2 regions of the Serratia marcescens subsp. marcescens ATCC 13880 genome follow, and region 1 is predicted to be linked to the other one. Evidence: predicted binding sites of a transcription regulator. Region 1 holds the regulator's gene; the other holds the start of a gene.
The links. The regulator PurR, encoded in region 1, represses purine synthesis genes. The targets are predictions, from matches to a motif close to CANGCAAACGTTTGCNTG.

Region 1 (4,954 bases):
CAGCTTTGGCGAACCTTTCATGTACAGCAGAATCGGGTTTTCAGCGATCTGGTGCTGAATTTTTTCAAGTGTCGTCGTCATTTATTGCTTCCTCAAGCCACATTTCATGGCTACAACATGCATCATGCGGGCTATTGTAGCGGCTGGAACAGTCGCAAGAAAACGCCATCTTTTGCAAGGATATTCGCCCGCCGCCGATCGCGTTTCACCGGCCACGTCATTCCGGTCAAAACATACGTTGAGAATAACATTTTTAATCCGACCATTTCACTAATATATTGCGCCGCGATGACGGCGCGGCTTAATTATATCCGCCACCGTCGCCTGGCGCTTTTTTATACATCAACAGGCTGATTTTAAACCAAAAAAAATGTCATTAACGTTTTCTCACAATATGGATTATTATTTATGAGTTCTTCGCTGTTTTATATGGCGAAGTTCGGGAATACTGTAACTCTTTCGATATCCGTTTCGGGGCCAAGGTTGGTGACGTCGACATGCGTTTAATTCTTACGCTCTTTGCGCTGCTGTTTACGCAGCTCTTCTTCAATCTGGCGCACGCTGCGCCACAGGCGCGCGTTGCCGCCGAGCAGCGTAAAAGCCATGTTAATGAAGCGCGGCCCGATGACCGCAGAAAAAAGAAAGCGGATAAAGCCGCCAAAAAAGCCAAAGTGACGGCCCCCGAGAAAAAAACCAGGACCGCCAAGGTCAAAAGCGAGAAAAGCGCGAAAAAGATCGTCAGCGCCAAACCCAAGGCCAAAGCGCAGAAAATCGCCAAGATTAAAGTCACCCCGCCGAAAAAGGGCTATAAAAAAGGCTATGGCCGCCACCGCGACGCCGGTATGGCTACCGCCAAGCTGGCGCGTGATGAAAAACCGTTGAAACTCAGCCCGGCGCACAAAAAGCGTTACCAGCACGCCAAGCAGACTGCGATGGCCAAGCTGATGGATCAGATGGGCAAACCTTACCGCTGGGGCGGCAGCTCGCCGCGCACCGGCTTCGACTGTAGCGGACTTATCTATTACGCCTATAAAGACGTGGTGAAAATCAAGATGCCGCGCACCGCCAACGAAATGTATCACCTGCGCGACGCGGCGCCGATCAAGAAAAGCGAACTGGAAAGCGGCGATTTGGTGTTCTTCCGCATCAACAACCGCGGCGTGGCGGATCATGTCGGCGTCTATCTCGGCAACGGCAAATTCATCCAGTCGCCGCGCACCGGCGAAGAGATCCGCATCAGCCAGCTCGACAACGACTATTGGCAGAACCACTACATCGGCGCACGCCGCGTAGTGACGCCGAAAACCATCCGTTAACTCCCTGCTCTGCGCGGTTGCGGCCCCGGTCGCAACCGCCTGCTCAAGCTATCGCCCATCGCACCTCCCCACGCGCATTTCTCGCTTTTCTTCCTGTTTTTTATGATGAAAATTGTTAAGATTGAATGACCACAATAAAAAACGGCCCATCTGGCTCCCGCCTCGGCGGGAAAAAAGTGGCGCTGTAAAGGAGGAAGCAATGTCGTTTGAATTACCTGCATTACCGTATGAGAAAAACGCGCTCGAGCCGCACATCTCCGCCGAGACCCTGGAATACCACTACGGCAAACACCACAATACCTACGTAGTTAACCTGAACAACCTGGTGAAAGGCAGCGAGTTCGAGGGCAAATCGCTCGAGGAGATCATCAAGACCTCCAACGGCGGCGTGTTCAACAACGCCGCGCAGGTGTGGAACCACACCTTCTACTGGCACTGCCTGTCGCCACAGGGCGGCGGTGAACCGCAGGGCGAACTGGCGGCCGCGATCGTCAAATCCTTCGGCTCTTTCGCTGCGTTCAAAGAACAGTTCACCGATGCCGCCGTGAAAAACTTCGGCGCCGGCTGGACCTGGCTGGTGAAAAAACCGGACGGCGCGCTGGCGATCGTCAACACCTCCAACGCGGCAACTCCGCTGACCGGTGAAGATAAACCGCTGCTGACCGTTGACGTGTGGGAACACGCGTATTACATCGATTACCGCAATGCGCGTCCAAAATACCTGGAAAACTTCTGGGCGTTGGTCAACTGGACATTTGCGGCGGAAAACCTGGCGTAAACGCAGGCCTTGCCTAAGTAACGAGGCGCAGCCAGAGGCTGCGCCTTTTTTAAAACCGGCGGGAGATCAGTTCAACGCGGCGACAAAGCTGAAAGCGATGATCATCGCCAACGCGCCGACGGTAGTGAACAGAGACATCTTCAGATCGGTATCCATGACAACTCCTTTAAAATGGGCTTTCCTAAGGATAAAAGGCGCACAATTAGTACGTCAAATCATTTTCCCACAGTTCGCCGATAAAATCTTGTTATCATTTCCCGGTTTATAATCTCGATTACCTCTTCCACTTTTGTTCAATATGCGACAAAATTCGCAGTTCACAACTGCGTACCGGCATCCATGCCCCTCCTGATTAAGCGCTGAAGACTTCAACACACTAAAAACTCAGTTTTCGCTTCTCTGGAGAAGGATCTACGTAGGCAAACGATTAACATCACACTTACATGCTGTAAACATGTGAGTTCAGGAGTCATTCCTTACATGGCAACGATTAAAGATGTGGCCAAACGCGCGGGCGTTTCCACCACCACCGTTTCGCACGTCATCAATAAGACTCGTTTCGTCGCCGAAGAGACCAAAGCGGCCGTGTGGGCCGCCATCAAAGAGCTGCACTACTCGCCGAGCGCCGTGGCGCGCAGCCTGAAAGTCAATCACACCAAGTCGATCGGCCTGCTGGCCACCTCGAGCGAAGCGCCCTATTTTGCCGAAGTGATCGAGGCGGTGGAAAACAGCTGCTACAGCAAAGGTTACACCCTGATCCTGTGCAACTCGCACAACAATCTGGACAAGCAGCGCGCCTACCTGGCGATGCTGGCGCAAAAGCGCGTCGACGGCCTGCTGGTCATGTGTTCCGAATACCCGGATCAACTGCTGGGCATGCTGGAGGACTACCGTAATATCCCGATGGTGGTGATGGACTGGGGCGCCGCGCGCGGCGACTTCACCGACACCATCATCGATAACGCGTTCGAAGGCGGCTATCTGGCCGGCCGTTACCTGATCGAGCGCGGCCACCGCGATATCGGCGCCATCCCGGGCCAGCTGTCGCGCAACACCGGCGGCGGCCGTCATCAGGGCTTTATGAAGGCGCTGCAGGAAGCGCATATCGACATTCGCGAAGAGTGGATCGTCCAGGGTGACTTCGAGCCGGAGTCCGGCTACAAGGCGATGCACCAAATCCTGTCGCAAAAACAGCGGCCGACCGCGGTATTTTGCGGCGGCGACATCATGGCGATGGGCGCCATCTGCGCCGCTGACGAGCTGGGGCTGCGAGTGCCGCAGGATATTTCCGTGATCGGCTATGACAACGTGCGCAACGCCCGCTACTTCACCCCGGCGCTGACCACCATTCACCAGCCGAAAGAACGCCTGGGAGAAATGGCCTTCACCATGCTGCTGGATCGCATCATCAGCAAGCGCGAAGAATCGCAGGTGATCGAAGTGCATCCGAAGCTGGTCGAACGCCGTTCGGTCGCCGATGGTCCGTTCATCGACTACCGCCGCTGATCATCTTCCCTGCCGGAGGCCTGCGCGGCTTCCGGTGCCGCCTCACTCAGCCACTCCTGATTCAGCGTCTCGCCATCGCCCAAGTACGCCAGCAGCCAGCTCATCGCCGGTGACGGTTTATCCTGTTGCCAGGTCAGGCAGCAGGGGCTGGCGGGAAACGGCTGCTGCAACTGCAACGCCTTCAGCTCACCGCACTGCACCAGCGGCAGCGCCAGATGCGCCGGCATCATGCCGACGCACAATCCGGCGCACAAACAGTCGAGCGCCGAGGTCCAGTCCGGCACCACCAGCCGCCGCTGGTTATCCAGCGTCCAAGTGACGCGCTTGGGCAGATTGCGCGAGGTGTCTTCCAGACAAAGCGCAGGGTATGGCCTCAACCGATCGTCATTCAATGGCCCTGCCAGCTGCGCCAACGGATGCTGTGGGCTGACTACGCACAGCCAGTTCATATCCCCCATGTCGCGGAAAGCGAAGCCGCCGCCGACCGGCACCGCGCGCGTGGCGCCGATCGCCATGTCCACCCTGCCGTCCACCAACGCATCCCACACGCCGTTGAACACCTCGGGTTGCAGCATCAGTTCAACGTCGGGGAAATGGCGGTAGAAATCCAGCACCAGCTGGCGGCTGCGCTGCGGTTTGACGATGATGTCGACTGCGATATTCAGCTGGCCGCGCCACCCGTTGGCCACCTGTTGACAGTGGCGGCGGGTGTCGAGCATTTTTTTGATAACAACTCGCGCATCCTTGATAAACAGCGCGCCGGCCGGCGTCAACTCCACATCACGGTGACGCCGCTCAAACAGCGGCACCGCCAGCCATTGTTCCAGTTGCCGCACGGTATAGCTCACCGCCGACGGTACCCGGTGCAGCTCCTGCGCCGCCGCGCTGAAACTGCCGGTGCGCGCCACCGCGTCAACAACTTCAAGAGAATATTCAGACCACATCGCTTTGCCTTCAATTTTTTTAACAGCACTTTGCAAATATTACCGTTTCACAAGCAGAGATCCAGCCGGATACACTGGCCGGCGCTAAAAACCTGCGACACTAAAATATTAACGAGAAATACCATGCGAAACTCCTTTGGTTTTATGTTCTACCTCGCCGGCCTGAGCATGCTGGGTTATCTGGCGACCGATATGTACCTGCCCGCCTTCGGCGCCATGCGGGAGGAACTGCAAATTTCCGCCGGCGCGGTCAGCGCCAGCCTGAGCATCTTTCTGGCCGGCTTCGCCTTCGCGCAGTTGCTGTGGGGGCCGCTCTCCGACCGACTGGGCCGCAAACCGGTATTATTGATTGGCCTGTCGCTGTTCGCGCTCGGCTGCCTGGGCATGCTGTGGGTGGAAAATGCCGTGCA
Region 2 (4,954 bases), 1.6 Mb from region 1:
CTGCCGATGTGATGCACGTTGTCGGTCAGCCCGTGCTGCGCGAACGCCCGCTTCACGTCGTCAAGACGTTCGGCGCTCACCTGGATCACTGCGCCCAACTCTTCGTTGAACAGCACCGCCAGCGCATCGTCACCGAGGCCATCGAGGTTAACCTCTACGCCGCAGTGACCGGCGAAGGCCATTTCCGCCAGCGTCACCAGCAGGCCGCCGTCGGCGCGATCGTGGTAAGCCAGCAGCGCGCGATCGGCCACCAACTGCTGCATGGCGTTGAAGAAGCCCGCCAGCTGCGCGACGTTGCGCACGTCGGCCGGTTTGTCGCCCAGTTGGCGATAAACCTGCGCCAGCGCGGTGGCGCCCAGCGCGTTATGCCCGTTGCCCAGGTCGATCAACAGCAGCGCGCTGTCGCCCTTATCGGTGCGCAATTGCGGCGTCACGGTATGGCGCACGTCTTCCACACGGGCGAAGGCGGTGATGACCAGCGACAGCGGCGAGGTCATTTCACGCTGTTCATTGCCTTCCTGCCAGCGGGTTTTCATCGACATGGAGTCTTTACCCACCGGAATGGTGATGCCCAGCGCCGGGCACAGTTCTTCACCCACCGCTTTTACCGCCTCGTACAGGCCGGCGTCTTCACCCGGGTGGCCGGCGGCGGCCATCCAGTTGGCGGACAGCTTCACGCGCTTCAGGCTGCCGATTTCCGTAGCGGCCAGGTTGGTCAGCGCTTCCCCGACCGCCAGGCGGCCGGAAGCGGCGAAGTCCAGCAGCGCCACTGGCGCGCGTTCGCCGAGCGACATCGCCTCGCCGTAATAACTGTCCAGGCTGGCGGTGGTGACCGCGCAGTCGGCCACCGGGATCTGCCACGGGCCGACCATTTGGTCGCGCGCCACCATGCCGGTGACGGTGCGGTCGCCGATGGTGATCAGGAAGGTTTTCTCCGCGACGGCCGGCAGATGCAGCACGCGCTTCACCGCGTCGGCCAGCGTGATATTCTCACGCTGCACCGCCTGGCCCTGCGCCTGCAGACGGGTCACGTCGCGGGTCATCTTCGGCGTCTTGCCGAGCAGCACGTCCAGCGGCATGTCGATCGGTTGGTTGTCGAAGTGGCGGTCGTTCAGCGTCAGGTGCTGTTCTTCGGTCGCTTCGCCGATCACCGCGTAAGGCGCGCGCTCGCGGCGGCAGATCTCATCGAACTGCGCCATCTGCGCCGGGGCGATCGCCATCACGTAACGTTCCTGCGATTCGTTGCACCACACTTCCAGCGGGCTCATGCCCGGCTCGTCGTTGAGGATATCGCGCAGCTCGAAGCGGCCGCCGCGGCCGCCGTCGCTCACCAGCTCCGGCATGGCGTTGGACAGGCCGCCGGCGCCGACGTCATGGATAAACAGGATCGGGTTCTGGTCGCCCAGCTGCCAGCAGCGGTCGATCACTTCCTGACAGCGGCGTTCCATTTCCGGGTTGTCGCGCTGCACCGACGCGAAATCCAGATCGGCATCGGACTGGCCTGACGCCATCGATGACGCCGCGCCGCCGCCCAGGCCGATATTCATCGCCGGGCCGCCCAGCACTACCAGCTTGGCGCCGACGGTGATTTCCCCTTTCTGGACGTGATCGGCGCGGATGTTGCCGATGCCGCCCGCCAGCATGATCGGTTTGTGGTAGCCGCGCAGCTCGACGCCGTTATGGCTGTTGACGCGCTCTTCATAGGTGCGGAAGTAGCCCAGCAGCGCCGGACGGCCGAATTCGTTGTTGAACGCCGCGCCGCCCAGCGGGCCTTCGGTCATGATATCCAGCGCGGTGACGATGCGTTCCGGTTTGCCGAAGTCCTGCTCCCACGGCTGTTCAAAGCCGGGAATGCGCAGGTTGGATACTGAGAAGCCCACCAGGCCCGCCTTCGGCTTGGCGCCGCGGCCGGTAGCCCCCTCGTCGCGGATCTCGCCGCCGGAGCCGGTCGCGGCGCCCGGCCACGGCGAGATCGCCGTCGGGTGGTTGTGAGTTTCCACCTTCATCAGGATGTGCGCGTCTTCCTGATGGTAATCGTACGTGCCGTTGTCCGGCGCGGCGAAGAAGCGGCCGACCTGCGAACCTTCCATCACGGCGGCGTTATCTTTATACGCCGACAGCACGTAGTCCGGCGTCTGCTCATAGGTGTTCTTGATCATTTTGAACAGCGATTTAGGCTGCTGTTCGCCGTCGATGATCCAGTCGGCGTTGAAAATCTTGTGGCGGCAATGCTCGGAGTTGGCCTGCGCGAACATATAGAGTTCGATATCCGTCGGGTTGCGCCCCAAACCGGTAAAGGCATTCAGCAGGTAGTCGATCTCGTCCTGCGCCAGCGCCAGGCCGAGCCGGACGTTGGCCTGCTCCAGCGCGGTGCGCCCTGCGCCCAGCACGTCGACCGACTGATACGGCGCCGGCTGATGGTGCGCGAACAGCTGTTCGGCCTGTTGCAGCTCGCTGAAGACGGTTTCCATCATGCGATCGTGCAACAGCGCGGCGAGTTGGCGCCACTGGGTTTCCGTCAGCTCGGGCGCCTTGACGTAGAACGCCAGGCCGCGCTCCAACCGCAGCACCTGCTGCAAACCGCAGTTGTGGGCGATGTCGGTGGCTTTGGAAGACCAGGGAGAAATGGTGCCCGGGCGCGGCGTAACCAGCAGCAGCCGGCCTTCGGGAGCGTGTTCGGCGAGAGAAGGACCGTACTTGAGCAGACGCTGAAGCTTGGCGTGTTCTTCGGCACTTAGCGGTGCGCTGACATCGGCAAAGTGGACGTACTCGGCGTAGATATCACTGACGGGCAGGTGAGCGTCCTGGCAGCGGGACAGCAGTTTGGTAATGCGAAAAGCCGATAAAGCGGGCGAACCACGCAGAATTTCCATAATCAAAGTTCTCTCGTCTTCGAAGCGACGGATAAGACGCTTCATTGGGCGCAACAGGGGAAAACGCGCGTCATTATAGAGAATCCTCGCCGCCGACGAAACCGTTTGCGTAGGGATTATTGATAAAAGCATGCCGCACCGTCGAATTGTCATAACGTGTCAATAAAGTTGCACACTGGCGTTTTGTTGCGCAAAATGCCCCCCGCACTGGTGATTTAACCATGAGAAAAGTCGCGGTTGTCGTCGCCGGTGCACCTGTGCCACCACTGGATAACTATTTGAAACGTCTTAAAATAAACTACATTCTCATCGGCGTTGTCACCCTGCTTCTGGCTCTCGCGCTGTGGCCCAATATCACCTGGCGCAGCGGCCAGGGCGGGCAACTCCAGGAGATCATTTCCCGCGGCGAGTTGCGCATCAGCACGCTGAACTCCCCGCTGACCTATTTCAACACCAAGCAAGGGCCAGGTGGGCTCGACTACGAACTGGCCAAGCGCTTCGCCAACTACCTCGGGGTGAAGCTGGTGGTGATCCCCCATCAGAACATCAATGACCTGTTCGACGATCTGGACGACGACGACGCCGACCTGCTGGCGGCGGGCCTGATCTACAACCAGGAACGCCTCAGCCGTGCGCGCACCGGCCCGGCCTACTACTCTGTTTCCCAACAGCTGGTGTACCGGCTGGGGACCCCGCGGCCGAAAAGCTTCGCCGACATCAAAGGCAAGCTGGCGGTCGCCTCCGGTTCCGCGCACGTCAGCACGCTAAAACAGCTCAAGCAGGATAAATACCCGGATCTCGCCTGGGAGTCCTCCAGCGATCTCACCTCCAAAGAGCTGCTGGAGCGGGTTGCCGACGGCAAGCTGGACTACACCCTCGGCGATTCGGTGACCATCGCGCTGCTGCAGCGCATCCATCCGCAGCTGGCGGTGGCGTTCGACGTCACCGACGAAGAGCCGGTCACCTGGTATCTGAAACGCGACGGCGACGACAGTCTGTACGCGGCGATGCTGGATTTCTACAGCCAGATGGTGGACGACGGCACCCTGGCGCGGCTGGAAGAGAAGTACCTCGGCCACGTCGGCAGCTTCGACTATGTGGACACCAAAACCTTCCTGTCGGCCATCGACTCGGTGCTGCCCAACTTCCGCCCGCTGTTCGAGAAGCACGCCAACGAGATCGACTGGAAGCTGCTGGCGGCCATCGCCTATCAGGAATCGCACTGGAATCCGCAGGCCACCTCCCCCACCGGCGTGCGCGGCCTGATGATGCTGACCCGCGCCACCGCCGACGGCCTGGGGGTCAACGACCGCCTCGATCCGGAAGAGAGCATTCAGGGCGGCGCGCTCTACCTGCAGCGGCTGATGGCCAAGGTGCCGGACAGCGTGCCGGAAGACGAGCGCATCTGGTTCTCGCTGGCGGCCTACAACATGGGCTGGGGCCACATGCTGGACGCGCGCAAGCTGACCAAGACGCAAAAAGGCAACCCGGACAGCTGGGTCGACGTCAAACAGCGCCTGCCGATGCTCAGCCAAAAGCGCTACTACCCGCAGTTGACCTACGGCTATGCGCGCGGGCGTGAAGCCTACAACTATGTAGAAAATATCCGCCGCTATCAGGTCAGCCTGGTGGGCTATCTGCAGGAAAAAGAGAGAAAGGCGGCGCAAGCGGCCGCCGAGCAGGAAGCGTTGGGAAAAGGCTATCCGACGGTGATGCCGGAACTGGCGCTCAACTACTGATTATTCCGGCTTATCCGCCGCCCGCTGCGCCAGCCTGAGCGCTTTTTTCTGTTCGCGGCGCAGACGGAAGAAATTGCTCAGGGTGGCGGCGCATTCGTCCGCCAGCACGCCCGAGACGATCTCCACCTGATGATTCATGCCCGGATGGCGCAAAATATCCACCAGCGAACCGGCCGCGCCGGTTTTCTCGTCGGCGGCGCCATACACCAACCGGCGGATACGGCTGTGCACCATCGCGCCGGCGCACATCACGCAGGGCTCCAGCGTGACGTACAGCGTGGCGTTCAACAAGCGGTAGTTTTGCAGCACCGCGCCGCCCTGGCGCAGCGCCATGATCTCGGC

Region 2: the regulator PurR is predicted to act here: its motif matches at 2,968-2,985, upstream of purL (phosphoribosylformylglycinamidine synthase).

What each region holds. Positions count from the first base shown of each region.
Region 1 covers NZ_CP071238.1:2,288,282-2,293,235, reverse strand. Annotated here, with positions in the region: gene J0F90_RS11045 (Grx4 family monothiol glutaredoxin) at 1-81, opposite strand, end outside; gene J0F90_RS11040 (C40 family peptidase) at 498-1,316, shown strand; gene sodB (superoxide dismutase [Fe]) at 1,516-2,094, shown strand; gene cydH (cytochrome bd-I oxidase subunit CydH) at 2,161-2,250, opposite strand; gene purR (HTH-type transcriptional repressor PurR) at 2,575-3,600, shown strand; gene punR (DNA-binding transcriptional activator PunR) at 3,588-4,544, opposite strand; gene punC (purine nucleoside transporter PunC) at 4,668-4,954, shown strand, end outside.
Region 2 covers NZ_CP071238.1:3,887,414-3,892,367, forward strand. Annotated here, with positions in the region: gene purL (phosphoribosylformylglycinamidine synthase) at 1-2,873, opposite strand, end outside; gene mltF (membrane-bound lytic murein transglycosylase MltF) at 3,152-4,612, shown strand; gene tadA (tRNA adenosine(34) deaminase TadA) at 4,613-4,954, opposite strand, start outside.